DNA from 3 places in the Streptomyces sp. 796.1 genome. Region 2 is predicted to be linked to each of the others. Evidence: riboswitches for the same ligand, from Rfam matches in the RefSeq annotation. Region 2 holds a riboswitch; each other region holds the start of a gene.
The links. Region 2 has a riboswitch for cyclic di-AMP ahead of ACMA1D_RS23930 (M23 family metallopeptidase). Riboswitches for the same ligand answer to the same signal wherever they lie in the genome.
Positions count from the first base shown of each region.

Region 1 (9,980 bases), on a different contig from region 2:
GCGAACTGGCTCCAGTCCAGGTCGCCTTCGGCGAGCCGGCCGACGACGAAGCCGACCGCGCCGAGCGCGGCGACCAGCAGGAAGGCGGTGAATCCGCCGAAGTAACCGGCGAAGCCGAGCGCCATGCCGACGGCGAGGCCCACGATCGCGTTGCTCATGGCCTCCTCCTTGGGGGTGCGGGGACGGGGCGGGCCCGGGCCCCCGGGCTGGGCGCCCGGGGGACGTGGGCCGGCGTGGGACGGGGACTGCGGGACGCCCGGGGTGCGGCGAGCCGCTGGCCGCGGCGGGTTGCCGTGGTGGGGCGCTGCGCCGCTGGCTGCTGGCTGCTGCGTGCCGCGTGTGGTGCTGTGTTGGCGGCGTGCTGCTGCCGGGTGGTGCGGCCTGCCGCGGGGCGTCGTACGGGGCGTCGGGCGGGGTTGTGGCCGGTCGGTCAGCCGGCCGGTCGCGGTGAGCGTGGGGGACGGGGCGGCCGGGCGGGGGTTATGGGACGGGTTACCTGACCGGTTACTGGGCCCGGTTACTGGACGCGGGCCTCGTCGTCATCCTCGTCGTCGAACGGCAGGTGCACGTCGATCACCGCGATGTTGACCTCGACCACTTCGAGGCCCGTCATGCGCTCGACGGCGGCGATGACGTTCTCCCGGATGTCGCCGGCGACGTCTGTGATCGGGACGCCGTACTCCACGACGATGTCCAGGTCGATCGCGGTCTGCCGCTCGCCGACCTCGACCTTGACGCCGCGGGCGACGTTGGGGCGCCCGCCGGGGACGCGGTCGCGGACGGCGCCGAGGGTGCGGGCGAGACCGCCGCCGAGGGCGTGCACGCCGGCGACCTCGCGGGCGGCCATGCCGGCGATCTTCTCGACGACGCCGTCGGCGATGGAGGTCTTGCCTCGGGTCGCGGGCTGGCTGTCGGCACCGGACGAACTCTCCAGCGTGGTACCGGCGGTCGGCTTGGTCTCACCGGTGCGGGGCTCGTTGATCGCGGCGGTGGCCGTCTTCGTCGTCATGAGGGTTGCTCTCCTTCGGATCTTTGCTGGTGTGCGTGGGTGTGCGTAGGTCTTGCGGGTTGCTGTGGTTGCTGTGGCTTGCTGGGTCATTGCGGCTGCGGTGGTGCCTGGTCGTGCGGGGTCGTGGTTCTGTTGTCCGTCGTCCGCGGTGGGTGCCGGGGCGTCTTGGGACGGTCGCCGTCCGGTGTTCGTCTTGCGTTCGTCCACCCGCCTCCGTACGCCGCCGTGAGCCGCCGTCGGTCGCTCCGCGGGCCCCCGGGGAGGCAACCGCCGGTGCGCCCGGACGACGGGACGCTGACGGGTACTTGGAACCCCCTTTGCCCCGAACGTCACGCAGGAATCGAGAATTTTCTGAGGACGGGTCACGCGCCGGCCGCCCGCGGGCTCGGCCGCCCGGCCCTGCGCCTTGCCCCCGGCCCGTCCCCGCCCGCCTCGCCCCGTCTCCGGCGGGATCGCGGCGTCAGGTCGGCGTCCGGGAGCGGCGGTGGGCGCCGGTGTCCGGATCGGCATCCGGTCCGCGCCGGTCCTGCGGCGCCGTGGCACCCGTACCGGTCACCGGCCGCAGGTCCGTGCGATGTCCCGCTCGTATTTTTACCGGCAGGAAACACGTGTTCGACACAATCGCGCCGCATGGAGATCGATACGGAGACGGGTGCGGGGAGCGGTACGGGTGTGGGCGGGGGCGTCACTGCGAGTAGCGCGGCCGGGGGCTCGGCGGGTGGTACGGCCCGGGGCTCGGTCGGCAGTGCGCTCGGTGGTGCGGCTGGTGGTACGACCGGTCGAGCGGCCGGCGCGGTCGATGACGCGGCCGGTGCGGCCGGCGAGGCCGGTGGCGTGGTGCTCGCCGAGGTGCCCTGGGCGCATCCGGACGCGGTCGCGCTGCGTGCCCGCCAGCGGGCCGAGATCGCCGGGCTCTACGGCACCCCGGACAGCGAGCCGGGGCCCGCGCCGTCCGCCGCGGACAGCGCTGTGTTCCTGGTGGCGTACGGGCCCGGCGGTGCGCCCGTGGGCTGCGGCGGGCTGCGTGCGCTCGGCGCCGGGGTGGGCGAGGTCAAGCGGATGTACGTGGTACCTGACCGGCGCGGTACGGGAGTTGCCGGCCGGCTGCTCGGCGGGCTTGAGGAGTGGGCGCGGGGGCGGGGCTGGGGCGCCCTGCGCCTGGAGACCGGTGACCGACAGCCGGCCGCGGTGCGCTTCTACACCCGCTGCGGCTATGTCCGGATACCGAACTTCGGCCCGTACGCGGGAGGTAACGCGTCCTGGTGCTTCGAGCGTCGGCTGTGAAGTAGGGGGTGGGGGCGCGGGCGGGGGAGCCCGGGTGGGCCGGCGGGTGGTCGGCGGAAGCGGCCAGGAGCGCCGCCCTGGCGCGGGTTTGCGCGGGCGAGGGCGGCCGGCCGGTCGCGGCGGGCGCACGGAACGGTGCGGTGGCGGGGTGCCGGACGGCCCCGCGGCGAGGGCGACGGGGCCCGGTGGCGGGGTGGCGAAGGGCTTGGCGGCGGGGCGCCGAAGGGTCCGGTGGCGGGGCGCTTCGCCCGTACGGTCCTGGGCTTCGCCGAGGGGCGATGAACCCCTGGTGCGGCCGTGGGGCCTGGTGGTCGGCGTGGTGGCGCGGTGCTGGCGGGGCGGTGGTGCGCGGATGGCGGTGCGGCAGGCCCCGGGGCGGGCGTACTACACCCCACGCGATCCGGGCGGGTGGCGGAGCACCGATTTCGCGTCAGTCTTGATCGGCCTCCGCCGCGCGCCCGGGGGCGGAATTTGCGGGTGAGCACGGGCAAACGCCGGGCGGGCCCGATCGGCATATGCCGGGGCCGGGGCGCACGCCGGCGCATCCGGAACCCGTCGCAAGGGGGTGACGGGGCGCCGGGCGGGCGGGGCGTAGGGGTGGCGCAAGCCATGGCGCGGAACCGTCGCACGGTGGCGAACCTGCGATGGCTTCCGGAAAACCCGTCCCGTGGCTCGTATCCACTTCGCTACCGTAAGTGGCGAGGGGGTCGCTGGGGGGCGCGGCGTGGCAATGGTCGGGAGGAGAGGAACGTGGGGCACGCAACACCGGGCGGCGAACATCCCGCTGAGCACCTCGACGGGCTGCTGGCCCGCGCCCAGAACGGCTTCGAGATCGACGACGCGCTGGCCGCCAGGTTGCGCGGCGCGCTGATGCACCAGTCGGAGCTGCGCTCCTGCCGCCAGTGCAACGGGCGCTCGACGCCGGTCGGCTGCAACACCTACCGCCACGTCTTCCTGCTGCCGGACGGGAGCAGCGAACTCCTGTGGGAGCTGGAGCACAACACCTCGCCGGTGTCCGACGCGGGCCCCGCGGCGCTGCCCCAGCCGCTGGACGGCGAGCTGCGCCAGGACCGGCCGGGCGGCGCGGAGGCCCCGGCCACCGAGCGCGCCCCGGCCGCGGTGACCGCCCCGGACCCGACCCCGGCCGCCCCGGCCCCGGTCAGCTACGAGCTGTACGCGGACGAGCGCTCGCTCGAAGTCGCCGAGCGGCGGATCCACGAGCGCATCGGCGGGGTGCTCTGGGACGAGCTGGAGAGCATCCCCTTTTGGTTGCCGGAGCAACTACGTACGCCGGTCGGCTCGTTCGCGCCGCAGCGCGCGTACGCGATAGACGACTCCGCCGACCACGCCCGCCGGGTGCTGCGCCGCGCGGAGAACCCGGACCGTCCGGGCGAGGACGTACGCGCCCTGCTGACCACGGCGTTCGCCCACGACATCGCCCTGGCCACCAAGCCCAGGCTGCGTACGGGCAACCCGGACACCACCTGGTGCCGCTACTACGAGCACGCGTTCTTGCTGGTGGGCGGGGACGAGGTGGTGCTGTGGGAGTTGGAGCACAACCTGACGTCGGACGGCCGGCTGGTGTGCGAGGTGTATCTGGACGAGGCGGCGGCGGAGTGCGCGGCCGACCGCCACGCCCGCGCGCTGGGCGTCGAGCTCTAGCGACCAGGAAGTCGTGGGCCGGTGGGGGCGGGTGACGGCCCGTCGCAGGGCGGAGCGGCCTCGCCCCCGCCGCCCGCGAAGGCCGCCCCCGTTCCCCGCCTCGGGTACCGCCGCCCCTCCCGACTGAGGCGGCTGCCGGACCCGTGCGCGCGTCCGGCTGCCGGACCCGCGCACACCCGCCTCGCCCTGCCTCTCTGCCCGGCCGGCCGCCGTGCGCGTACCTGATCGCCTCGCGCGCGTACCGGCTCGCCTCGTGTGCGTATCCGCCGGCCGTGGGTGGCGCCACCCGGTCGGCGTCCGTCGGCACGATCGTCGTCACCGCCCGTCGTCACCGACCGCGGCCGGCCCCGACCGTTCGCGTGCGGGACCGGGCTTGCGGCCGGCTGCGGCCGGCCCCGCGATCGTGGCTGTGGCTGTCTGGTATCCCGCCCGCCCCGCGGCTGCCCCGCCCCCTTCTGCCTCCCGGCCCCCTCCGATCCGTACGCCCGTTCCGTACGCGCATTCCGTACGCCCGCCTCGTCCGCCGCTGCGTACGCGCTCCGCCCCGGCGGTGAGCCGCTGGCTTCCGGCGCGGGACGCTGCCTCGTACGGGTTCCGTCCCGGGGGGTGAATAGGCCGCTTGGGGGGCTGGGGTCGCTCGCGAGGGGTGGGGGTGGGGAGGTTCGGGGTGGTGGTGGGAAAGGTGTGACGGATGCGGGTGAAGGGGGCTGTGTAGGGTGCGGGCCAGCCGAGAGCGGGAGCAGCGCGTGGGGAACCCCGGGTGGGACGGAGCGGAAGCGGAGTCGCCGCGCGCCGCGCATGCCCGGAATGTCCTGCGCTGGCTCCCCGCCGTCCTGCTCGCCGGCGGTGTCGTCTTCGACCTGCTGACCCCCTCGCACTACACCGCGTCGCCGTTCCTCACCGCCGCCTCGCTGATCGCCGCCCCGCTGTTCTCGCTGCGCTGGACGAGCGTGGTGGCGGCGACCGCAGTCGCCACCGCGGTCCTGCTGGCGTTCGCGCACAGCGCCGCCGACCGGGCGCTGTCGGTGACCGAGGTGGCGACCGTGGCGACCGTCGCCCTGTTCGCGCTGGCCATCAACCGGGTGGTGCGGCGCAACTACCGGCAGCTCGCCACCGTCCGGGTGGTCGCCGAGGCCGCGCAGCGCGCCGTACTGCCCGCGCCGCCGGCCCGGACGGGCGCGCTGCGGATCGCCGCCAGGTACGTCGCGGCGCAGACCGACGCCAGGATCGGCGGCGACCTGTACGCGGTGCAGGAGTCCCCGTACGGCGCCCGCGTGCTCATCGGGGACGTACGGGGCAAGGGCCTGGACGCGGTGGAGGCGGTCGCCGTGGTCGTCGGGGCGTTCGGCGAGGCGGCGGAGCAGGAGCCCGCGCTGGAGGGCGTGGTCGACCGGTTGGAGCGGGCGTTGGACCGGGAGGGCGACCGGCGGGCCGGGCTCGACCAGTTCGAGGGGTTCACCACCGCGGTCATCGGCGAGATCGACGACGCCGGCAGCGGCCGGCTCCGGCTCATCAACCGCGGCCACCCGCCGCCCCTCCTGTTGCTGCCCGACGGCAACGTACGGGAACTGGTGCCGGCCGCGGGCGCGCTGCCGCTCGGCATGGGAGACCTGGCGGCCTGGCAGGACACGGTGACGGAGACGGCGTTCCCGGCCGGTGCGACGCTGCTGATGCTGACGGACGGGGTGACCGAGGCGCGCGACGAGACCGGCCGGTTCTACGAGCCGACGCAGCGGCTCGGCGGCCGGCGCTTCGCCAGCCCCGACGGGCTCCTGGACACGCTGATCGCCGACGTGACGCGGCATACGCACGGGCAGCGAGTGGACGACATGGCGCTGCTCGCGCTGCGCCGGTCGGGCCCGGGGCTGGCCCGGCGCGGCGGGCGCGGCGATGGCCGTTGACTGCGCTGGGTAGTCGATCTTGACCAGGCTGCTGAAGTTCGGTAGGCGGTCCGGCAAAGGCGGTGCCCTATTCCCCAGAACAGCTTGGAATCACACCCGAGCCTCTATTAACGTTCGATAACGCAGCGCGGTCGTCACCGCCGCCGCAAGAGGCGGCTCCGTGCGCCGTCGCCGAATTCCTCAGGCACGACACCGCCGTTCCCGGCGGGGCCGAGACGAGGGAACCGGGGAACCAACCCTTGGGGTGAATCGGGTCGTCCACGGCCCGTAGGAGACCTTCCTGCTCCGAACCCGTCAGCTAACCCGGTAGGCGAGAAGGAAGGAAAGGAGCACGCCTCCGTGGCGTCCAACAGGTCTGCCTCCGGCCCGGCTTCTCCCGCGGCCGACCCCGCCGAACATGCCGGCGGTCCCTTCGCCGGGCACCCCGGCGGGCAGTTCGCCGCGCACCCCGGGGGCCAGGTCGCGGCGCACCCCGGTGGCCACCCCGACGGCCATCCCGGCGGGCTCCCCTTCGCCGGCCGTACGGACGAACTCCCCGGCGCGGCAGTCGAGATGACGGATGAGATGACGCTCGGGACGGCGCCCGGCGCGGCGCCCGAGCCGGCGCCCTGGGGCGACCCGCCACCCTGGGGCGCGTCCGAGGACGAAGCCCCGGGCAGCGCGCCCGGGGAGGAGTGGAACCCCACCGCCGAGAGCGTCGCCCCGGTCCGCGGCCGGCACCGGGTGGTGAAGCAGCGCGGCGGCTCGATGGCCCGCAGCGGTGCCGTGCTCGGCGTCGGGGTCATCGCGGCGGTCGGCGCCGGCGGCATGGCGAGCGCCAAGGACCGCCCGCAGGCCGCGCTGTCCGTCCCCGACCTCGGGGCCGCGGCCGACGCCCTCGTCGACTCCCTGCCCGACGCCGACCAGATCCCCGGCGTCGGGCCGCTGCTGGCGGACGGCGGCGGGCAGCCGGCGTCCCCGGTGCACCCGGCGGACCGTACGCCGCTGAGCCAGGCCGGGCTGACCGTCGAGGAGACGGCCAACGGCACGGCCAACGCGGGCGAGGCGCTGCGCGCCCGCATCCTCCAGCAGGCCGAGAACCAGCAGAACGCGGCGGACGCGGCCGAGCGCGAGGCCGCCGAGCGGGTCGCGGCGGAGCGGGCCGCGGCCGAGGCGGCGCGCAAGAAGGCCGCCGAACAGGCCGCGGAGCAGGCGAAGAAGCGGGCCGCCGAGGCCGAGGCCAAGCGCAAGGCCGAGGAGGCGAAGCGGGCCGCGGAGGCCAAGGCGGCGGAGGCCGCGCGCAAGGCGGAGGCCGAACGCCGCGCCAAGCTCGCCGCCAGCTACGCGCTGCCGGTCGGCTCGTACACGCTGACCTCCACGTTCGGCCAGGCCGGCGACATGTGGTCGGCCAACCACACCGGCCAGGACTTCGCCGCCCCGACCGGCACCCCGGTCAAGGCGGTGCACGGCGGCACCATCACGCAGGCGGGCTGGGCCGGTTCGTACGGCTACCGCATCGTCCTCACGCTCCCCGACGGCACCGAGGTCTGGTACTGCCACCTGTCCTCCATGACGCAGACCTCGGGCCAGGTCGGCACCGGCGACGTGATCGGCCGGGTGGGCGCGACCGGCAACGTCACCGGGCCGCACCTGCACCTGGAGGTCAGGCCGGGCGGCGGCGCGCCGATCGACCCCGTGGCGTGGCTGCGGGAACACGGCCTCCAGCCGTAGCGGGCCGGCGGGGCCGCGGGGCCCGCGGGCCGGTGGGTGGGGCGTGCGGCGCGGTGGCGCGTCCGGCTCGTGCGGCCGGTTGGTCCGCAGGGCGCGTACGGCGCGTACGGCGTGGGTGACCCGTACGGCGGATCGGCGGGGCGGGGCGGGAATAGGGCGCTGGGCGGGGCCGTTGGCCACGGGCATGGTTGAACACGTACCGAGCACACGGGCCCGCCTGATCGGCGACGTCGAGGTCTTCCCGCTCTCGCTGGGCGGCAACGTCTTCGGCTGGGGCGCCGACCAGGCGCAGTCCTTCGCCATCCTGGACGCCTACGCGGGCGCCGGCGGCAACTTCATCGACACCGCCGACGTGTACTCGGCCTGGGTGCCGGGCAACTCGGGCGGCGAGTCGGAGGCCATCATCGGCAACTGGCTCGCGGCGCGCGGCAACCGCGACCGGGTCGTCATCGCCACCAAGGTCGGCGGCGCCAGCGGCCCGGACGGCACGCGGCGCGGCCTGTCCGCCGAGGTGATCACGGCGGACGTCGAGGCGTCGCTGACCCGGCTGCGGACCGACCACATCGACCTGTACTACACGCACTACGACGACGAGTCGGTGCCGGTCGAGGAGTTCCTCGGCGCGCTGGACGGACTCGTCCGCGCGGGCAAGGTGCGGCAGATCGCGGCCTCCAACATCTCGCCGGCCCGGCTGACCGCCGCGCTCGACGCCTCCGAGCGCGAGGGCCTGGCCCGCTACGTCGCCGTCCAGCCGCACTACAACCTGGTCTCCCGCGACACCTACGAGGGCGAACTCGCCCAGGTGGTCGCCGACCGCGGCCTGGTCGCGGTGCCGTACTTCGCGCTGGCCGCCGGGTTCCTTACCGGCAAGCACCGGCCCGGGCGCCCGGCCGCTGACTCCGTACGGGGAGCGGCCGTGGAGCAGTACCTGACCGGCGAGCGGGGGCCGCGGGTGCTCGCCGCGCTCGACGAGGTCGCCGCCGCGCACCGGGTCGAGGTCAGCACCGTCGCCCTGGCCTGGCTCGCCGCCCAGCCGACGGTGGTGGCCCCCATCGCCAGCGCCCGCACGCCCGAACAACTCCCGCCCCTGCTGGCCGTCGCCGACCTGGAACTCACGCCCGCGGAACTGGCGGCGCTGGACGAGGCTTCCGCTTAGTGGTGGGTGGCGGGGCGGCGGGACGCGTGCGTGGTGGGGGGTGCGCGGCCGGCGGGGGCGCGTGCGTGGTGTGGGGTGCGGGGCGCGCGGCGCACGGCGGGTACGAGGCTGCCGCCGGGGCAGCGGGCCGCGGCGGGGCGGCGTGGGGCCGCTTCCGCGCCCCGGGTCGCACCGGCTCGGGAAACCCGTCGCGTCCGGTGCCTTTCCGCCACGTTTCCCCGATGCGTACGGCGAAGTGAAAAACGGGCACCGGGACTGTCCGCATTTCTCAGCAACGGGCAACTCGACGTGGTTGAAGGGCAATCCGGCGGGGCCTTGGGGGCACTGTTGGATAGCGTCGGGGACAAGACTTCTTCCCCTGCTGGGGGAGGGGGGCCGGTCGCCGACCGGCGGGGCCGCGCAACCGGGCAGCCCAACTGGCATACGGGCAAAGGGAAAGCGGCAATCACTGGCCGGAGAAGCCCGGCTGGCCTGGCCGCAATGCGCCGTATAGCGGCCGGATTACGCGCAGCGGACGCGTACTTGGCTTCCAGTGGGACCTTAGTGTGAACCTCTCCATTCCGCCTGGGAAGCGTTCACTTACGCGGTTCGAACATTGCTTAGCCGGCTTAAGAAGTGACGAGTACGTGTGCTAAGTTCCGGCTACTCGATAGGGCTGCTGAGGGCCGGTGCCGATCGACGTCTGACCAACGTCGAAGGGGCGCCACGCGCTGAAGTGATGGGATCGTTCGGCTACGGAACGTGTGCGAATCGCCGGGCGTCTCCGCTGGCTCGGCCGTCCCTGTTCAGGCGCATCGGCGGTTCGCCGTCGAGCTGACTCCAGGCAAGGGGATATGCCATGGGTCGCATTGTTCTCGTCATCAGTTCACCCTCGCTGCACCGGCGCGTCGGCGACGCGCTGACCGCGCCCGGCTGGGGCGTCGCGTCCTGGGCCAAGACGGCCCGGGGCCGGGAGACCCCCGCGGTCGACGTGGCCGTCGTGGAATCGCGCGCACTCGCCGCCGAACCCTCCCTCGCCCGACTCGGAATGCGGGTGATAGCGCTGGTGAACGGCGTGGGCGACCCGTTCTGGCGGTCGCCGTGGCGGCAGTCGGTGGCCGGCGTCGTCGACCGCGACGACCCCGACCAGGGCTATGTCGCCGCGGTCCGCGAGGTGTTGAACGGCCGCGGCTGGATCTCACCCGAGCTGGTGTCCTGCGCGCTGGCCACGCCCGACGGCCCGCAGCAGCGCACCACCGCACCACCGCCCCCGGCGGCC
Region 1 is NZ_JBLIWA010000048.1:40,665-50,644, reverse strand. It holds gene ACMA1D_RS27575 (hypothetical protein) at 1-158, opposite strand, end outside; gene ACMA1D_RS27570 (Asp23/Gls24 family envelope stress response protein) at 518-1,009, opposite strand; gene ACMA1D_RS27565 (GNAT family N-acetyltransferase) at 1,640-2,293, shown strand; gene ACMA1D_RS27560 (DUF6227 family protein) at 3,044-3,955, shown strand; gene ACMA1D_RS27555 (PP2C family protein-serine/threonine phosphatase) at 4,702-5,856, shown strand; cyclic di-AMP (ydaO/yuaA leader) riboswitch at 6,016-6,184, shown strand; gene ACMA1D_RS27550 (M23 family metallopeptidase) at 6,196-7,566, shown strand; gene ACMA1D_RS27545 (aldo/keto reductase) at 7,751-8,722, shown strand; gene ACMA1D_RS27540 (helix-turn-helix transcriptional regulator) at 9,561-9,980, shown strand, end outside.
Region 1: linked by a shared signal. The riboswitch ahead of ACMA1D_RS27550 (M23 family metallopeptidase) and the one ahead of ACMA1D_RS23930 (M23 family metallopeptidase) in region 2 are both predicted to bind cyclic di-AMP.

Region 2 (9,980 bases):
GTTCATCTGGTAGAGGATGCGGCGGTGCACGGGCTTGAGGCCGTCCCTGGCGTCGGGCAGCGCGCGCGAGTAGATCACCGAGTAGGCGTACTCCAGGAAGGAGCCCTGCATTTCATCGACGACGTCGATGTCGAGGATGCGCTCCTCGAAATCCTCCGGTGGCGGGGTCTTCGTGCTGCGGCGGGCCATCGCGGCTGCGGCTCCTTCTCCTGCCGGTGCGAGTGTTGACGCCGACCATTGTGGACCGCCGCACTGACAACGCGGACCGCGACCCGGCCGCGGGCAGGTGTCGGAGCCGCCCACAGCCGGGCACATCGCCGGGAACTTCGCCAGATGTCAGCCCGGTTGCATACAGTGACAGGACTGCTCAACCCGCGAAAGATCGCGCGATCGAAGGGACGTACATGCCCATGGGTCACACGGCCACGCAACAGGCCGGCTCCGGCGGCCTGACAGCGACCGAGCACCGCCTGGCGAACGGCCTGCGGGTGGTGCTCTCCGAGGACCACCTGACCCCGGTCGCCGCGGTCTGCCTCTGGTACGACGTCGGCTCCCGCCACGAGGTCAAGGGCCGCACGGGCCTCGCCCACCTCTTCGAGCACCTGATGTTCCAGGGCTCGCACCAGGTCAAGGGGAACGGCCACTTCGAGCTCGTGCAGGGCGCCGGCGGCTCCCTCAACGGCACCACGAGCTTCGAGCGCACCAACTACTTCGAGACCATGCCGGCCCACCAGGTGGAGCTGGCGCTGTGGCTGGAAGCCGACCGCATGGGGTCGCTGCTCTCCGCGCTCGACGACGAGAGCATGGAGAACCAGCGGGACGTGGTGAAGAACGAGCGCCGCCAGCGGTACGACAACGTCCCGTACGGCACCGCGTTCGAGCGCCTGACCGCGATGGTCTACCCCGAGGGCCACCCGTACCACCACACCCCCATCGGCTCGATGGCGGATCTGGACGCGGCCTCGCTGGAGGACGCGCGGCAGTTCTTCCGCACGTACTACGCGCCGAACAACGCCGTGCTCTCCGTGGTCGGCGACATCGACCCGGAGCAGACGCTGGCCTGGGTCGAGAAGTACTTCGGCTCCATCCCGGCGCACGACGGCAAGCCCACCCCGCGCGACGGCGCGCTCCCCGACGTCCTGGGGGAGCAGGTGCGCGAGGAGGTGCGCGAGGAGGTGCCGGCCCGGGCGCTGATGGCCGCCTACCGGCTGCCGCACGACGGCACCCGGGAGGCGGACGCGGCCGACCTGGCGCTGACCGTGCTCGGCGGCGGCGAGTCCTCGCGGCTGCACAACCGCCTGGTGCGGCGCGACCGCACGGCCGTCGCGGCCGGCTTCGGGTTGCTGCGGCTGTCCGGTGCGCCCTCGCTCGGCTGGCTCGACGTCAAGACCTCGGGCGGCGTCGAGGTGCCCGCGATCGAGTCGGCCGTCGACGAGGAACTGGCCAGGTTCGCAGCCGAGGGCCCGAGCCCGGAGGAGATGGAGCGCGCCCAGGCGCAACTCGAACGCGAATGGTTGGACCGGCTGGCCACGGTCGGCGGCCGGGCCGACGAACTGTGCCGGTACGCGGTGCTGTTCGGGGACCCGCAGTTGGCGCTGACCGCGGTGAGCCGGGTGCTCGACATCACCGCCGCCGAGGTGCAGGCCGTCGCCGCCGCCCGACTGCGCCCCGACAACCGGGCCGTGCTCGTCTACGAGCCGATCGAGCCGGCGGAGAGCGCCGAGGGCGCCGAGCCGACCGAGCCGACCGACGTGGTCGAGGCCACCGGGACCGACGCAGCGACCGAGGACAACGAGGAAGGGGCCGACCGGTGAGCGACGCCGCAGCCACGAGCCAGACGAAGGCGACGGACACCGCCGTGACGAGCATGCAGTTCCACCCCCAGCCGCAGCCCGGCCAGCCCAAGCCGTGGGCGTTCCCCGCGCCCGAGCGCGGCCAGTTGTCCAACGGCCTGACCGTGCTGCGCTGTCACCGCCCCGGCCAGCAGGTGGTCGCGGTCGAGGTCAACCTCGCCGCGCCGCTTGAGGCCGAGCCGCAGGGCATCGAGGGCGTCGCCACGATCATGGCGCGGGCGCTGTCCGAGGGCACCGACCGGCACACCGCCGAGGAGTTCGCCGCCGAGCTTGAGCGCTGCGGCGCGACCCTGGACGCGTACGCGGACCACCCGGGGGTCCGGGTCTCGCTTGAGGTGCCGGCCTCCCGGCTGCACAAGGCGCTCGGGCTGCTCGCCGACGCGCTGCGCACGCCCGCCTTCCCCGCCGGGGAGGTCGAGCGGCTGGTGCACAACCGGTTGGACGAGATCCCGCACGAGCTGGCCAATCCGGCCCGGCGGGCGGCGATGACGCTCTCCAAGGAGCTCTTCCCGGCCGACTCGCGGATGTCCCGTCCGCGGCAGGGCACCGAGGAGACGGTGGCGGCCGTGGACGCCGCCGCGGTGCGCGCCTTCTACACGGCGCACGTACGTCCCGCGACGGCCACCGCCGTGGTCGTCGGCGACCTCACCGGCGTCGACCTCGACGAGGCGCTCGCCGACACGCTGGGCGCCTGGACGGGCGATGCCGGGCAGGCCCGCCCGGTGCCGGCCGTCGCCGCCGACGACACCGGACGGGTCGTCATCGTGGACCGCCCGGGCGCGGTGCAGACCCAACTGCTCATCGGCCGGGTGGGCGCGGACCGGCACGACCGGGTCTGGCCGGCGCAGACGTTGGGCACCTACTGCCTGGGCGGCACCCTCACCTCCCGGCTGGACCGGGTGCTGCGTGAGGAGAAGGGCTACACCTACGGCGTGCGGGCCTTCGCCCAGGTGCTGCGCTCCACGGCCGACGGCTCCGGCCTCTCGCTGCTGGCCATCAGCGGTTCGGTGGCCACCGAGGTGACCGGGCCGGCGCTGGAGGACGCCTGGAAGGTGCTGCGCACGCTGGCCGCCGAGGGGCTGACGGACGACGAGCGCGACGTGGCCGTGCAGAACCTGGTGGGCATCGCCCCGCTGAAGTTCGAGACGGCGGCATCGGTCGCCGGCACCCTCGCGGACCAGGTGGAACAGCACCTGCCGGACGACTTCCAGGCCCACCTCTACCGCCGGCTCGCCGAGACCGGCACGGTCGAGGCGACCGCGGCCGTCGTGAACGCCTTCCCGGTGGACCGCCTGGTCACCGTGCTGGTCGGCGACGCCTCGGCCATCGAGGAGCCGGTGAAGGCGCTGGGCATCGGCGACGTGCGGGTGGTCTCCGGCTGACGCCGTCCGATCCGGCGGCGGCCGGGCACGCGACCGACGGGCGCCCGAGTGGGCGGGGCCCCCGTCCGGCCGTCGCATGCCCGGCCGCCCAACGGCGCCCTGCCGCCGGGCCTGGCACTGCCCCTTGATCGGGCGGTGCGGAACCCGCCGCGCAGGTCCCGCCGTGTAGACCCCGCGGTGCAGAGCCCGCGGTGCAGACCAGTTGTACGGGCGTTCCGTACGGATTCGCCGTACGAAGCTGTTGCGCGGAGCCTTGGCGTACGGAGCCGTCGTACGCGTCGCTCCGTACGACAGGGAGCGCGGGCGGGGCCGCGCGCGTGGGCGGGTGGGTGGATGCCACGGCGGTCACGGCGACGGGCCTGAGTGCCCGAGACGGACTGAGTTCCTGAGACGGGCCTCCGCCTGAGCCGCTGACCGCCTCGCGCGCGTGCGCGCGCGTACGGGGAGTGCAAGGCAAGGGAGTGCGAGGAAAGTGGGGGCGGGCGCGGCGCGCGGAGCCCTGGTACGGCCTCGTACGCCCATATCGCCCGTGTCGCCTACCGGATTCACGAGGCGTCACGGGGCGCGGGAGCCGGCGGGGCGGCCGGTGCGTGGCGTCTGGTGAGGGGGCCGGGCGCGAGGCCGGGCGAGCGGGGCGCGGGCGCTCTGTTGCTGACGGAGCGTTAAGGAGCCGCGGAGTCAAGAGGGAATCCAGGGGCTTTCGGTATGTCTGGTTTGCTGGAGAGGCTGCCCATCTGCCGTGTGGCGTGCGCAACAAACAGCCGGTTCTGTTTGCCGATCAAAAGTGGTCCCGCTTAGCGTCAGGGCCGTTGTTCGTCACGCATCCGCCACATCCGTGGCACCGGACAACCATCGCCGAGTCCCTCTGGTGCGAGCCGAGGGAGCCGGGGACCCAAATCCCCTGGGGTGAATCGGCCGCCATCCTCTCGCGGGGCGTGGTGACCGTAGGAGACCTTCCTGCTCCGAACCCGTCAGCTAACCCGGTAGGCGAGAGGGAAGGAAAGGAGCACGCCTCCTCATGGCGTTCACCCGTGCCACCGGGCGGCACCGTCGCCCCACCCGTTTCGCCCGTAGCAGTGCGAATGTGGCGGGTATGGCCACTCTCGCCGCCTCCGGAGTCGTCGCCGGCATCGCGGCGCCCGCGATGGCCGCTTCCGGTGCCGATGCGTCGCCGGAACTTCAGGACACCGGCCTGCGCCAGGCCGTGACCCTGAACGACAACATCGCCGACAAGATCGGTGCCCAGGCTGACGCCCAGTACACCGCCGCCGAGCAGGCCGCGGCGGAGCAGCAGGCGGAGGAAGAGGCGCGCCAGCAGGCCGCCAAGCACGCCGCCGAGGTGAAGCGGAAGGCGGAGGAGGCCAAGCGCAAGGCCGCCGCCGAGGAGGCCAAGAAGAAGGCCGCCGCCAAGAAGGCCGCCGAGGCCAAGGCCGCCGCGGAGCGCGAGGCCCAGCAGAAGGCCAGCGAGCAGGCGAGCCAGACGGAGCAGACCGGGCAGTCCCGTGCCTCCCGCACCACCGAGCGCGCGGCGATCGGCAGTTACGTTTCGCCGATCGCGGGCAGCTACGTCTCCACCCAGTACAAGGCGTCCGGCGGCAACTGGTCCTCCGGCAGCCACACCGGCATCGACTTCCACGCCAGCACGGGCACCACGGTGCGTGCCGTGGGCGCCGGCACCGTGGTCGAGGCCGGCTGGGGCGGTGCGTACGGGAACAACGTCATCATCAAGATGAACGACGGCACCTACACCCAGTACGGCCACCTGCACAGCCTCTCCGTCTCGGTCGGCCAGACCGTGGCGCCGGGCGAGCAGATCGGCATCTCGGGCAGCACGGGCAACTCCACCGGCCCGCACCTGCACTTCGAGGCCCGCACCTCCGCGCAGTACGGCTCGGACATCGACCCGCTGGCCTACCTCAGGTCGCACGGCGTCAACATCTAGCCCCGGTTCACCACGCTTGGCCGGCCACCGCCCGCGGTGGCACGGTGGCGGTGTGCGCGCCCTTGCGCGCGGCCCCGCCGGGCGCCCCCATGCCGCGCGAGCGGCCCGCCCGGTCACGGCCCACCGCCCACCCGGCACTCGTTCTCCCGCCAAGGCCCCGGCTCCCGAAGCCGGGGCCTTCGGCGTGCCCCGCGCGCGTGCCCGCCCGTACGCGCCGACCACGGGCGCCAAACCCGGTGCGGGCCGCACGTTCGGGTGCGGGCAGGGGCAGTGCGGGCGTACGCGCGTGCGGGCGCGCGCGGGAGTTGGGGATTACGGCGCGGGCGCGTCGATGCGCACCCGGTCGCGGTCGTCACCGTCCTCGGAGAGGAAGGACGCCAGGGCCTGGCCCTGTTCGGCGACCGCGGTGCGGTCGGTGCGCGAGAGCCGGCGCAGCGGTGTCACGCGGACGGTGCCGTCCCGGACGGTCCAGGTCGCCGCGACGGTGCCGTCGACCAGGACGAAGCGGGCGCCGGTGACGGACAGCCCGCGGTGCGCGTCGTCGATGATCCGGCTGCGGTCGTGGTAGCCGAGCACCGCGTTGTCGAACGCGGGCAGGAAGCGTACGGGGGCGGGCGTGTCGGCGTCGGGGCGCGGCGCGTCCGGGAGGTCGAGGAGTTCCCGGCCCCGTTCGTCGCGGAAGGTCACCAACTCCGGGCGCAGGGCGCGGATCGCCGCGGGCAGCCCGGCCACGCCGCACCAGGCGCGCACGTCAGCCGATGCGGCCGGGCCGAAGGCGGCCAGGTAGCGGCGCACCAGCGCCTGCCCGACCGGGTCCGCGGCGTCCGGGGCCAGGGGGTCGACCGGGCGCCCGAGCCAGGACGCCAGCAGCACGTTGCGCACGCCGGCCCGGGCGCGCCACACCCCGCGCGGCGGCAGCTGGGCGGTGGGGACGAGCGCGGCGACCACCAGTTCGCCCAACGCCCGGGGCACGACGGTCGGCCAACGCTCGGCGAGCGCCCGGGTGAGCTCGGCGTTCGAGCACGGCCCGGCGTCCAGCTTGGCCCGGCCGGCCGCGGCGAGTTCATCGAGGTCGACGCCGTCGAGTTCGCGACGGTAGGCACCCAGGGCGCGCTGGAGCAGCATGGCGTCGTGCCGGGACCGCCAGGCCAGCGCATCCTCGGCGGTGACCAGGTGAACGGTGCGGCGCATCAGGGCGGTACGCACCACCCGCCGCTCCACTAGGAGGTCCGAGAGCGCCCCAGGGTCGAAGGCGCGCAGCCGCGACCACAGGCCGACGAATGGTTCCTGCGGCTCCTGCGCCTGGAGTCCGCCCAGGTGCGCGACGGCGTCGGTGAGCGGGACGTCGGCGCGGGCGAGCAGGAACTGCCGGGCCAGCGACGCCCGCCCCAACGCCCTGGTGCCGAGAACGCTCACCGGCCCCCCGCCCCGTGCAACGCCGGTACGGGCCGACGGGCGGCGGCCTGCTTCGCGGTGCTGGCGGTGGGCCGCCACGGGGCGGCCGGCGGTCCCGGTTCGCTGGTCTTCACGATGCGGTCGGTCCTCTCCCGGTGCTGATGAAAGCTGTGGGGTGATGGGTGATGGGTGATGGGGATGGGTGATGGGTGATGGGGGTGGTGGGGCGGGCGTGGGTGGTGGAGCTGTTGCGCGGGGCCCCGCCGGCTTCGCGGGTTGCGAACGGGGCGCCTGCTGGCCATTCTTGCCGGCCTTGCGGTCAGCTTCTGACCGCGATCCGCTGCTGGTGCCGTTCGGCTGCCGAGTGGGCGCCGGTCGAGGCTCGCGGGCGCGCCGTGGGCGATGTGTGCCTGGTCCCCGCCACGCCGGGCTGCAACGACCTCGCGTACGCGCGCGCATGAGGACGGAGGGCGCGGCCCGAAAACCTCGCGCGCCTACGCGTGCGCGAGGGGCGGCCTCCACGGGGTGCTGCCTGCACTGCCTACGGGCCCGACAGCGCCTGGCCGGATGGTGCGGACCTTCGCGCGCGTCACGCGCGCGGCAGGCAGCGCAGGCACGGGGCGTGCGTGGATTGCTCCGCGGGTACGGGACCTGCCTGCCGGACGGCCGTACGCGTAGCGGGCAGGCGCCGCGTCCACGGGGTGCCGGCCGTACTCGCCCGACCCGGCTGGGGGGAGGGGTAGGCGTACGGGGGAAGCCGAGCCCCCCGGGGGGACGCCTCGGGTGATGGACCGGAGGGCCGTACCGGTCGACTGGGTGGGCCACGGCCCCGTGCCCCGTGCCGCGTGCGGCGCCCGCTCCGTGCCGAGCGGGGCACCTGCCCCGTGCTCCGTGTGCGCGCCCTGTCGCCCCGGTGCACCGTGCGCGCTCCGTACGGCATCGCCTCCGTGCGGCGTTCCCCACCCGGTGCGCCCGCGGCGTCCGGGGCCGTCCTGCCCGTGCGGGTGAGGGCTCACGCGGCGCAGTACTGCCGGGCCCGGCCCGTACGGCGCTGCGTCCCGCGCCAGGCGCGCGAGGTTCGCCGAACCCGTCCTGCGCCACGCGCGCGAGGGGCCCGCCGCGCTCGGGACCTGCGGGCGTGCCAGGTACCCGCGCCGTACCGCGTTCCAGACGCCCGGTGCACCCGGCGCCCCCCCCGGGCCCCACACCGCGCCCAGCGCAGAGCACATACAGCAGGGCCGCGGTGACGTGCATCCGTCACCGCGGCCCTGTCGTGCGCTGGAGAGCGAGTCAGACCGTCTCCGGGAGCTCCTCAAGGCCCTCGGCGACGAGCTTGGCCAGGCGGTCGAGCGCGGCCTCGGCGCCATCGGCCTCGGAGGCCAGGACGACCTCTTCGCCACCCTGCGCGCCGAGTCCGAGGACGGCGAGCATCGAGGCGGCGTTGACCGGGTCGGCGTCCGGCTTGGCGATCGTCACGGGGACGCCGGAGGCCGTCGCGGCGCGGACGAAGATGGACGCGGGGCGAGCGTGCAGGCCCTCTGCCCAGCCGACGGTGACGCGGCGCTCAACCATGGTGTTGCCCTTCAGGTGGTTTTTGTTGTCTAGACCAGTCTCTCACGGGGCGCGGAGTGCTCCGGCGGGGCCCATGCACAGCCTGCCCCGCCACAACGGAGTGCGCGAGTCGGACCGTTGTCGGTCCCCCCGCATAGGCTGGACGCATGGAAACGCCGGCCGAGCACGCCTATCCGACCCACTGGGAAGCGGACGTGGTGCTCCGTGACGGCGGCACCGCCCAGATCCGCCCCATCACCCCCGACGACGCGCAGCGGCTGGTCGACTTCTACGAGCACGTGTCGGACGAGTCGAAGTACTACCGCTTCTTCGCCCCGTACCCCCGCCTCTCCGACCGTGACGTGCACCGCTTCACGCACCACGACTACGTGAACCGGGTCGGTCTCGCGGCGACGGTCGGGGACGAGTTCATCGCCACCGTCCGCTACGACCGGATCGACGACCGCGGGCTGCCCGCGTCGGCGCCGGCCGACGAGGCCGAGGTCGCCTTCCTGGTGCAGGACGCGCACCAGGGGCGCGGCGTGGCCTCCGTCCTGCTTGAGCACATCGCGGCCGTCGCCCGCGAGCGCGCGATCCGGCGCTTCGCCGCCGAGGTGCTGCCCGCCAACACCAAGATGATCAAGGTGTTCACGGACGCGGGCTACACCCAGCAGCGCAGCTTCGAGGACGGCGTGGTCCGGCTGGAGTTCGACCTGGAGCCCACGGCGCGGTCGCTGGCCGTGATGCGGGCCCGGGAACAGCGCGCCGAGGCGCGTTCGGTGCAGCGGCTGCTCGCGCCCGGTTCGGTGGCGGTCATCGGCGCCAGCCGGCGGTCGGGCGGCGCCGGCCGCGCGGTCCTGGGCAACCTGCTCGCCGGTGGCTACACGGGCCGGGTGTACGCGGTCAACTACGCCTTCCCGGCCGGGCCGTCCCGGCTGACGGGCACCGACCTCGCGGAGGCACAGCGGGCGGCCGGCGCACACCCGGGCACGGACCGGTCCGCCGGCGCGCCCGACGGCGGAGCGGCGACCCCGTTGCGCACGGCCGGTGCGCCCACCCCCGCTGGCGGTGGCACGGCGGTCCCCGCGCGCGGGGGCGACGGCGGCGGTGCGGCGGACGCCCAGCAGGGCGCCGCCGACGGGGCGCGGACTACCACCGGCCCGCAGCAGGGTCCGGGCGGCGCCCGCCCCGCGCCCGGGGACCTCCCGCGCCCCGCACCACACGCGGGCGGGCGAGGTCAGGCCGCCGTGCCGGCGGACCAGGCCGACCCCTCGGCCGCCGGGACCGCCCGCCCGGCCGCCGGGACCGCCGCGTCGACCGGTCCCGCCGCTGGTGACGAGCCCGACACGGGAGTCGAGCCGGTCGCCGATGAGCCGGGCGTCGCCGCGTACCGCTCGGTGCGGGACATCCCCGACCCGGTGGACCTGGCCGTCATCACGGTCCCGGCCGAGCAGGTGCCGGCCGTGGTCGCCGACTGCGGCGAGCACGGCGTGCAGGGCTTGGTCGTGGTCTCGTCCGGGTACGCCGAGAGCGGGCCCGAGGGGCTGGAGCGGCAGCGGGAACTGGTCCGCCAGGTCAGGTCGTACGGGATGCGGCTGATCGGCCCCGGCGCGCTCGGGGTGATCAACACCGCCGACGGCGTGCGTCTCAACGCCTCCCTCTCGCCGCAGCGGCCACCGGCGGGGAACCTCGGTCTGTTCACCCAGTCCGGCGCGATCGGCATCGCCCTGCTGTCCGGCCTGCACCGGCGCGGCTCCGGCCTGTTCGGGATCTCCACCTTCCTCTCGGCCGGCAACCGCGCCGACGTGTCGGGCAACGACCTCCTCCAGTACTGGCACGACGACCCCGACACCCAGG
Region 2 is NZ_JBLIWA010000038.1:122,743-132,722, forward strand. It holds gene ACMA1D_RS23915 (DNA gyrase/topoisomerase IV subunit A) at 1-189, opposite strand, end outside; gene ACMA1D_RS23920 (M16 family metallopeptidase) at 405-1,814, shown strand; gene ACMA1D_RS23925 (M16 family metallopeptidase) at 1,868-3,235, shown strand; cyclic di-AMP (ydaO/yuaA leader) riboswitch at 4,079-4,240, shown strand; gene ACMA1D_RS23930 (M23 family metallopeptidase) at 4,254-5,177, shown strand; gene ACMA1D_RS23935 (winged helix DNA-binding domain-containing protein) at 5,490-6,593, opposite strand; gene ACMA1D_RS23940 (HPr family phosphocarrier protein) at 7,863-8,144, opposite strand; partial or broken gene ACMA1D_RS23945 (GNAT family N-acetyltransferase) at 8,291-9,980, shown strand, end outside.

Region 3 (9,980 bases), on a different contig from region 2:
TGATGGTGTAGGTCAAGAACTGCGCCTGCCGGGCCTTGGCCCGGTTGACCGACGCGTGGACCACGGTCCGCGGGGTCTTGTCCACGTAGTTGTGGACCTTGCTCAGGTCGAGGCGGTCATCCCGGTCACGGAAGCTCAGGCCACCCTGCAACTTGGCGTAGTCCCGGGTGCCCTCGGTCAGCGGGAGCGACACGCACTGGCGCTGCTTGCCGGTCAGCCGTGCCTTCCCCGTCGCGACCAGCTTGATCTTCGCCTCGGCCAGCCGCTTGGCGGCGGGCTTGGTCAAGCAGAACTCGGCCTTGCCGTTCTTGATCGGCAGAGTCGCCTCACGTGCCTGGGCCGGCGTCATCGCACCCGCCAGTGCCACGGCAACGACGGCGACACCGGTCATTCCTCGCATCATGACTAGTCCTCATGGATCAGGCTGACCGTGATTCGGTCGGCACGTGAGGACAACGCCGGGTGCCTCCTGCGGGTGACGAACCCAGGGGGACAATCACCCGGCTCAGTGAGCGCGTGGGCGGAGCGCGCCGCGAGGCGGCCGGCGCCCGTACCGCTTGCACGCGCCCGGCGGCCGGGCGGGCAGTGCACGTCATCCGGGCATACCCCTCGCGTACTGCTCGCACGCCCGGGCGGGCGGTGGCCACGACGACCCCCGTCCACCCGGGCGGTGGTGCGAGGGCGCCTAGCGGACCCGGCCGTACCAGACCTTCTTGGTCCAGATCTTCTCCAGCCGCACCGACTTGCCGGGCTTCGGAGCGTGCCAGATCTTGTTGTTCCCGGCGTAGATGCCCACGTGGTAGACGTTCCGGCCGGAGTGGAAGAAGACCAGGTCCCCCGCCTTGCGGGAACCTGCGGACAGGTGACGGGTCTTGTTGTACTGGGCGGCTGCCGTGCGCGGCAGCTTCTTGCCCGCCTTCTTGAACGAGTAGAGCGTGAGCCCGGAGCAGTCGAACCGGTGCGGACCGGCTGCCCCGTACTTGTAGGGTGCGCCCTTCTTGCCTGCCGCGACCTTGAGCGCCTTGTGGGAGGCGGTCGCCGCCTCGGCGTCGGCGGTCATCGCGGGAAGGAAGGCCGACCCCGCCAGCACCGTCGCGGTGAGGGCTGACGCGGTGCCGAGGCGGGAAGCGAGCGCGGGTATACGAGCCTGCGCGGACATACAGAAGCCCTTCGTCATCCGCCTGCGAAAGATGACCTGTCGGGTTCGGACTGGCGAAGTTGCCCGGCCACCTGCGTGGCTTCACCCCAAGGACCACCGACTTCGTGGTCCGTCGTGCTTGGGTCTCCCGTTCCTGCCGATCTGCGATCTACTCCTTGGTCCGTGCGGCGGCAGGACTCGGCGTCCGCCCGGACCGCCCCGCCGTGGTGACGGGGGCTTGGTGGTGTCGGATAGGGATACTGCGCCATCCACGGCCCGAATTCGCAGTCGAAAGGGCTGTATGTGAAGTTCTTCACCTTCGTCGGTGATGGCGAACCGCACCGCGAAACGTCCCCCGTACGAGTCCGTATCACCCGTCCTGACCTGCGGAAATGCAAAATCGGACGAGGGGGGTCCGGGGTGCGGACGACGACTGGGCCACCCGGCCCCCGTCACGGCCGGGTCCGGAGTGTGGATGGTGATGAGACGTCACGCCGCGCTCCTGGCCGCGCGTCGGCGGATCGGACGCCCCGTAGGACGCCCGACGCTGCGATGCGCCACGGATCATGCCAAGGCGGGATGGTTCCGGCAATACGGATTTCAGTGCCGGCTCCCGGAGTGTCCGGGCGGGCCGGTCAGTCCTCGGCGTCGAACGGGTTCACACCGGTGAAGGCCCGGAACTCCTCACCCGGCACCAGCCGCCGCGACCGCACCTGGCTGAAGCCGGCCTCCCGGAACTGGCCGACGAGCGTCTCGGGGTGCGGCAGCGGCCCGGTGAAGTCGGCGTACGCGCACCACAGGTTGAGCATCTCAAGGCCGGGACCGCCGCCCTGGCAACTCGTCGTCAGGAGCAGCTTGCCCCCGGGCATCAGGAAGGAGCGCGCCCGCTCCAGCACCTTGATCCGTTCGCCCTGCGGGAAGTAGTAGATGTTGTTGTGCAGCGTGACCAGGTCGAACTTCTGGTCCGTGGAGTAGGTCCGCAGGTCTCCCCGGGCGATCTCCACCCGGTCGGCAAGTCCCCACTTGTCCAGGTTCACCCGGGCCTGCTCGACCACCTCGCTCTGGAGGTCGATCGCCACGGCCGTCAGCCGGTCGTTGAGCGAGGTGGCGTGCCGCACGTACGTACCGCTGCCGCACCCCACCTCAAGGAGGCGCACCGGCGCGGTGCGGTCCACGTGCTGCTCCACCACCCCCTGCACGGCGGGTTCCAGAACCCGGGACGAGCGGGCGATGAGCGCGCCGTCCTGATCGGCGATCGACACCCGCCGGCCTTCGCGCAGCATGTTCGGCGCGTCCAGCAGCAGCGGGGCGTGGAAGCGCATGAGCTGTTCGAGCAGCGCCGCGTACGCGTCCGAATCGGGCCGGGCCAGCCCCTTGGCGAGCCGGCTGCGCAGCCGGTACCGCCCACCGCGCTGACCGAGGTCCCCCACCCGCACCCCCATGTCGAGCCAGGAGCCGAGCAGCTTCTCCTCCTCGTGCAGGCCGAGCTCATCGGCGAGCGCGGGGGCGTCCAGCGGCTGCTGTGCGAGGTGCCGCAGCACCCCGCTGGTGGCCGCCGCGGCCAGGAAGGAGGCCCGGTAGACGGGGGCGGAGAGGTCCTTCGGCATGCGCACCGCGAGCGGGAGCTGACGGCTGCGCACCAGCTTGGCGAACGTCTTGATCTTCACAGGGGTGTCCTCATCTGTGTACGGGGGAGCAGGGCGGCGCGCGCGGCAGCGGCTCGATGCGACGGCTGACCGGCGGGCCTCGACCCGCGACCTGACGCCCAGCGACACGGCGCGGGGCAAGCGGGAACGCGCGGGAGGGGAAAGAACGGCGCACGCGGAACGTGACGGTGGGCGGGCGCTGGGGGCTGACTGCCCAACACGCCCGGGGCCCACACGTCGTACGCCGAAGCGACGCGCCCGACAGGTGTATCAGGAGATTCACCGATGGCGTCCGTCGAGCCGTGCCCCGTATGCGCACTCCGATGCGCTCCGGCGCACTGGATTCCTCGGGAATCTCCTGCCCGTGACGGTGGCAGGGCGCCACGCGCCCGAAACGGCGGTCCACTCGTACGGGTGATGAATGGTCCGGTCGGGTTGGGCCACCCGGTGGTTGGCACCGCCCATACGGGCCAAGGCGGGCTTACCCGTTCGGGGGACCGTCCGTCGAACGCCCGTCGGGGAGGCAACCCCTCCGTTTCAGCGGGCTTGAAGGCCGACCTAAGCCGGTTACTGAACGGTGGGACCGTCAGTGATTTCTCTTAACCAATCAGGCACGGCCCACTGGGGGAGATTATGACCACCGCACCACAAACGGACACCGCGCTGGGTGTCGATGTCGAAATCGATGTGCTGAACGCCCCGGACGAGGACATCGCCGAACTCAAGAAGAAGGTCTACGAACACAAGATCGTGGTCCTCAAAGGGCAGCACCTCTCCGCCGCCGAGTTCGTTTCCTTCGGCCACCGCATGGGCGAGGTGGAGACCTACTACCAGCCGATGTACCACCACCCCGAGCACAAGGAAATCTTCGTCTCCTCGAATGTGAAGGAGGCGGGACAACAAGTCGGCGTGCCACAAACGGGAAAGTTCTGGCACCACGACTACTCGTTCATGGCGCGCCCGTTCGGGCTCACCCTGATCTATCCGCAGGTGGTGCCGAAGGAGAACCGCGGCACCTACTTCATCGACATGGGCAAGGCGTACCGGAAACTGCCACAGGCCATGAAGGACGCCCTCGCGGGATCCAGCAGCCGCAACAGCGTCCGGCGGTACTTCAAGATCCGCCCCGACGACGTCTACCGGCCCATCACCGACGTACTCGCCGAGATCGAGGACCACACCCCGGCCGTCACCCACCCCACCGTCTTCCCGCACCCGGTCACCGGCGAGCCGCTGCTCTACATCAGCGAGGCGTTCACCTACGAATTGCAGGCCGCCGACGGGTCGCCGCTGCCCGATTCCCTGTTGCGCGACGTGCTTGCCGCGGTCGGCCAGGCCGATCCCACTTTCCAGCACGAGAACATCCACCTCCAGACCTTCGACAAGGGCGACCTGCTGGTCTGGGACAACCGCAGCCTCGTGCACTGCGCCCGGCACACCGTCAAGCCCGAGCCGACCGTCTCGCACCGGATCACGGTCCACGACGACCACGAGTTCTACGCCGGAATCGGCGCCCGGCAGTCGGCAGAAGGCCGCTGAGAGACAACCAGTGGACCTCATCAACACCAGCACCGCACGATCCACCCAGTACGGCTGTGACGAGCCGCTCCTCAACCGGGTCCTGACCCCCTACAAACCGCACTGCCGCTATCTGAAGGCCGCCACGGTGACGCGCCAGGGCGAGCCGAGGGACGGTGGGCGCGTCAGCGCGCGGGGCGAATTCACCATTCCCGAGTCGTGCTACATCGACGACACCGGACACTTCAACGCGGTCGAATTCAACCTGTGCTTCAACCAACTCGTCTACTACCTGCTGGCGAAGTCCGTGAAAGAGCGTGCCATGTGGCCGTTCGACGCCTGGACCCTGGACGAGTACTGGGCTCGACAGCTTCCCGACATTCTCATCGTGGATTTCCGCAGCACCTTTCGGCGCGCCATGCGCGGGCGCGGGTTCTGGGGCGAGATCGACGTCGTGGGCGTCGACGAGCGCGAAGCCGACGGCGGATCGATCGTCCTGGTCAGCACCTTGTGCCGGTACGGCGACGGCGACGTACCGACCTGCCACGGCGGAGTGCGCCTCGCAGTGCGCACCACCAGGACCGAGGCCGCGTGAGTGTCCCGTACGGACTTTGCAACAAGAGCAGGAGCCATGTCAGATAACGCCACCGACGCACGGGACCACGCAGCACCAGCCGGTCCCGAGACCTCCCACACCGGGCCCGACCCCATCGCCATCGTCGGCATCGGACTGCGCATTCCCGGCGGGAGCAACGCGCCGGACGAATTCGCCGAATTCCTGCGCACCGGCCGGTCCGGACTGCGCGAACTGCCCACCGACCGCTGGGACCCGGAGGGGCTGACCTCCGATGACCCGGCGGCCAAGGGCGTCATCCGGTGCGAACGCGGCGGTTTCCTCGACCGCATCGACCAGTTCGACGCGAAGTTCTACAACATCTCGCCGAAGGAAGCCGACTACATCGACCCCCAGCAGCGGCTCGCGCTGGAGACCGGCTGGGAGGCGCTGGAGGACGCGGGCATCGACCCCAGCCCGCTGCGCCACGGCAGGGGCGGCGTGTACGTCGCCGTCAGCAACACCGACTACGCGGGCGAGATGGGGGGCTACGCGAACGAGGAACTCAACAGCTACATGCCCACCGGCGCCGCGCTCAGCGCCGTCTCCGGACGCCTGTCGTACTTCCTCGGCTGGCGCGGCCCCTGCATGACCATCGACACCGCCTGCTCCGCATCGCTGGTCGCCGTGCACCTCGCCGCCCAGGGCCTGCGCGAGGGCGAATCCGACGTCGCGCTGTGCGTCGGCGTCAACGCCATCGTCAACCCGCGCCCCTACATCCTCGCCAGCCAGTCGAACATGCTCGCCCCCGACGGCCGCTGCAAGACCTTCGACGAGGCAGCCAACGGCTACTGCCGCAGCGAGGGCGGCGGCGCGCTGGTCCTCAAGCGGCTCTCGGACGCGCAGCGCGCAGGCGACCGCATCTACGCCCTGGTCCGCGGCTCGGCCGTCGGCTCCGACGGCGAGAGCAGCTCCCTGATGGTGCCCAACGGCATCGCCCAGGAAGGGCTGATGCGCAGGGCGCTGGACGCCGCCGGAATGCGCCCGCACGACATCTCGTACATCGAGGCGCACGGCACCGGCACCCCGCTCGGCGACCCCATCGAGATCGGCGCCATCAGCTCCGTCTTCAGCGCCTCGCACAGCCCCGAACAGCCGGTCGTCGTCGGCTCGTTGAAGACCAACATCGGCCACATGGAGTCGGCGGCCGGCATCGGAGGGCTGGTGAAGACTGCGCTCCAGATGCGTGAGTCCACCATCTTCCCGCACCTGAACTTCACCCAGCCCTCAAGCCGCATCCCCTGGGACACCGCCCCCGTCGCGGTGGCCACCGAGGCCCGCCCCTGGACCGCGCCGACCAAGCGGGCGCTGGTCAACTCCTTCGGGCTGACCGGCACCATCGCCTCCGTCGTCCTCGAAGAGGCACCCGCGCCCGAGCCGGTCGAGGCCCCCACCGAGGAGGGCGCCGGCCACCTGCTCACCCTCTCCGCCAAGTCGGCCCCCGCCCTGACCGGCCAGATCCAGCGCTACCAGCGGCTGCTGCGCAACCAGCCCGACCTCGACGTCGGCGACCTCTGCTACACCAGCAACGTGGCCCGCGCCCACTTCCCGCTGCGGATCGCCGGCTTCGTCCGCGACCACGACGACGTCGCCCGGCTGCTCGACCGCGGGCTGGCCAAGGCCGGGCAGGCCAGCGCCGGCACCGCGCAGGTGGCCTTCCTGTTCTCCGGCGGCGGCGCCCAGTACGTGGGCATGGGACGCCCGCTGTACGAACGGTTCGCCACCTTCCGCACCGAGTTGGACGCCTGCGACCGGCTGTTCACCCCGCACCTCGGCCGCTCCATCCGCGACATGCTGCTGGGCGAGAGCGAGGACGCCGACCTGATCCACCAGATCGCCTACATGCAGCCCGCGCTCTTCGCGCTGGAGTACGCGGTGGCCAGGCTCTGGCTCTCCTGGGGCGTGCGCCCCTCCGTACTGGCCGGACACAGCATCGGCGAGATCGTCGCCGCCACCGTCGCCGGGCTGTTCACGCTGGAGGACGCGGTCACCCTGATGGCCGCCAGGGCCCGGCTGATGGCGGCCTCACCACCCGGGGCCATGGCCGCCGTCGAAGCGTCGGTCGCCGAGGTGTCCGAGCTGGTCGACGGTCACGACGACCTCTCCGTCGCCGCCATCAACGGCACCCGACAGCTCGTACTCTCCGGCGGCAAGGAGTCGCTGGCCACCGTCGAGCAGCAGCTCACCGAGCGCGGCATCAAGAACCGGCGGCTCGCCGTCTCCTGTGCCTCGCACTCCCCGCTGATGGCCGAGGCCGCCCGCGAACTGCGCGACGTCGTGGCCGGGCTGGAATTCCACGAGCCCGAGTTCACCCTGATCTCCAACCTCACCGGCAGCGTGGCCGACCCGGCCGAGATCTCCACGCCCGACTACTGGGCCCGCCACCTGCGCGAGGGCGTCAGGTTCGCCGACGGGATGCACGCCATCGCCGAACGGGGCCGACACCTCTTCCTCGAATGCGGACCCGCCACCGAACTGATCGGCATGGGCAAGCAGTGCCTGGACGCCGCCGCCGGCCACACCTGGCTCAACAGCCTGCACGCCGAGGACGCCGACGCCACCGTCACCCGCCAGGCACTCGCCCAGCTCTACACCGCCGGCGCGCCCGTCGCCTGGAGCGCGTACCACCGCGGGCGCGAACGCCGTCGGATCTCCCTGCCCACCTACGCCTTCGACCGCCGCCGGCACTGGCTGCCGGCCCCCGCCGCCGCGCCCCAGAGCGCCGGCACCGGCGGCCACCCGCTGCTCGGCAGGGAAACCACGACGAGCAGCCAACTGGACGCCGGAGAGCGGGAGTTCACCTCCCGGGTGAGCGCGGACCGGCCCGCCTACCTCGCCGACCACAAGGTCATGGGCAAGATCGTCTTCCCCGGCGCCGGCTACGTCGAAATGCTGATCGCACTCCAGGACGCCGTCTACGGCGAAAGCAACCTGCCGATCACCGGAGTCAGCCTGCACGAGGCCCTGTTCATCGCCGACGAGGGCAGCGTCGAACTGCGCACCCGCTGGCGCCAGCGCCCCGACGGCACCGCCGAGGCCGAGATCGTCAGCCTGCTCCCAGGCGAGGAGCCGGGCGCCGACGGCATCGAGCGCCGGCACGTCACCGCCACCCTCGGCACCGCAGACCGCCCCGAACTCGACGCGACCGCCGCGACCCTGCGCACCCTGGCCACCGAAAGCGGCGAACCACGGGCCCGCTTCACCGCCGACGACCTGTACGCCGACTTCGCCGAACTCGGCGTCGACTACGGGCCCCTCTTCCAGGGGCTCGTACACGCCGACGCCCACGGCCCCAACCTCGCGATCGGCGAACTCCGCGGCCAGCACGGCGCCAGCCCCGAGCACCTGCCGCCGGCCATCCTCGACTGCGCCTTCCAGACCATCACCGCACTGCGCGGCGACAGCGACGTGGTGGCCATGCCCGTCGGGATCGCGAGCTGCCGGCTGCTGAAGAAGCCCCGCGGGAGCACCCTGCGCAGCGTGCTGCGCCTCATCCCGCCGGAGCCCGCCGCCACCCCCACCGACGAGGGCGGCACGCCGGCCGAGCCGGCCGAGGCCCCCGGGCCCGTACTCGACCTCATCGTGCTCGAAGGCGACCGGCCCGTCTTCGTCATGGAGCGGCTCACCCTGCGCCAGGTGGCGGGCGCGGCCCCCGACCGCGACCGGATGTACTCCGAGCTCCGCTGGGTCAAACGATCGCTGCGCGCGGCCGACCCCCAGCCACGGCACGTACTCCTCATCGGCGCCGACGAGCAGGGCCTGACCGAGCTGGCGGGGCCGGCCGCCGACCGGCAGACCGTCCTCACCGCCGTACCGAGCGCCGCCGACGCCGCCGCCGCCCTCAAGGACCGGCGCCCCACCGACGTGTGCTGGTTCTGGCAGCCGCGCCGGGGGACCGACGAACCGCTGCGGGCTGAGTGCGAGCGCAACTACCGGGACCTGCTCACCCTGCGGGACGCCCTGGAGGCGGTCGGCTTCGGCCGCGACCAGCGGCTGTGGCTGATCACCGAGGGCGGCCAGTGGGTGCCGGGCGACGCGCCCGAACCAGCAGAGCAGGCACCGACCTGGGCCGCCGCCACGCTCTGGGGCTTCGGCCACGTGATGTGGACCGAGTACCCGGCCCAGCGCGTCACCCTCATCGACCTGCCGCCGCGCGGCACCGCGGGGGCCTACCCCGCACTGCTCGACGAGTGGGCCACCAAGGACTCCACCGAGTACCAGGTGGCCTACCGCGGCGGGCTGCGGCACGTACGCCGCATTTACCACGGCGTCGGCGGCCCGACCGCCACCGACGTCGAACTGGTCATCAAGGAGTACGGCCAGTTCACCGGCGTCGTCACGGCACCGCTCCAGGAGGAGCCCGAGCCCGTCGGCGACCAGATCCGGGTACGGGTACGGGCCGCCGGCCTCTCCATGCGGGACGTCTTCAACGTCCTCGGCCTGCACCGGGTCTTCGCCGAGGAGAGCGGTCGCGGACCGCTGGAGGTCCCGCTCGGCCACGAGTGCGCGGGCGAGGTCGTCGCGGCCGGGCCCACCGCCTCCTTCGCGATCGGCGACCCGGTGCTGGTGGCCCACCTCGGCAGCCTCCGCCGCCAGGTCACCGTCGCCTCGGCACAGGCCGTCCGCAAGCCGGCCGACCTCACCTTCGCCCAGGCCGCGGCACAGCCCACCGCCTTCCTCGTCGCCCACCACGTGCTGCACCGGCTGGCCTGCGTCAAGCCGGGCGACCGGGTCCTCATCCACGCCGCCGCCGGTGGCGTGGGCCAGGCCGCCGTACGCCTCGCCCAACGCGCCGGGGCCGAGGTCTACGCCACCGCAAGCCCGCACAAGTGGCCGCTGCTGCGCGCCCAGGGCGTACGCCACCTGATGAACTCGCGCAGCCACGACTTCGCCGACGAGGTCCTGCGGGCCACCGCGGGCGAGGGCGTGGACCTTCTGGTCAACAGCCTGGACCAGGACTTCGCCCGGGCCGGACTGCGGACCCTGGCCCCCGGCGGCCACTTCGTGGAACTCGGCAAGGTCGGCCTGCTGACCCCGGACGAGGTCGCCCGGGCCAGGACCGACA
Region 3 is NZ_JBLIWA010000106.1:79,794-89,773, reverse strand. It holds gene ACMA1D_RS32130 (hypothetical protein) at 1-391, opposite strand, end outside; gene ACMA1D_RS32125 (C40 family peptidase) at 686-1,159, opposite strand; cyclic di-AMP (ydaO/yuaA leader) riboswitch at 1,164-1,315, opposite strand; gene ACMA1D_RS32120 (SAM-dependent methyltransferase) at 1,774-2,805, opposite strand; gene ACMA1D_RS32115 (TauD/TfdA dioxygenase family protein) at 3,418-4,323, shown strand; gene ACMA1D_RS32110 (FcoT family thioesterase) at 4,334-4,897, shown strand; gene ACMA1D_RS32105 (type I polyketide synthase) at 4,934-9,980, shown strand, end outside.
Region 3: linked by a shared signal. The riboswitch ahead of ACMA1D_RS32125 (C40 family peptidase) and the one ahead of ACMA1D_RS23930 (M23 family metallopeptidase) in region 2 are both predicted to bind cyclic di-AMP.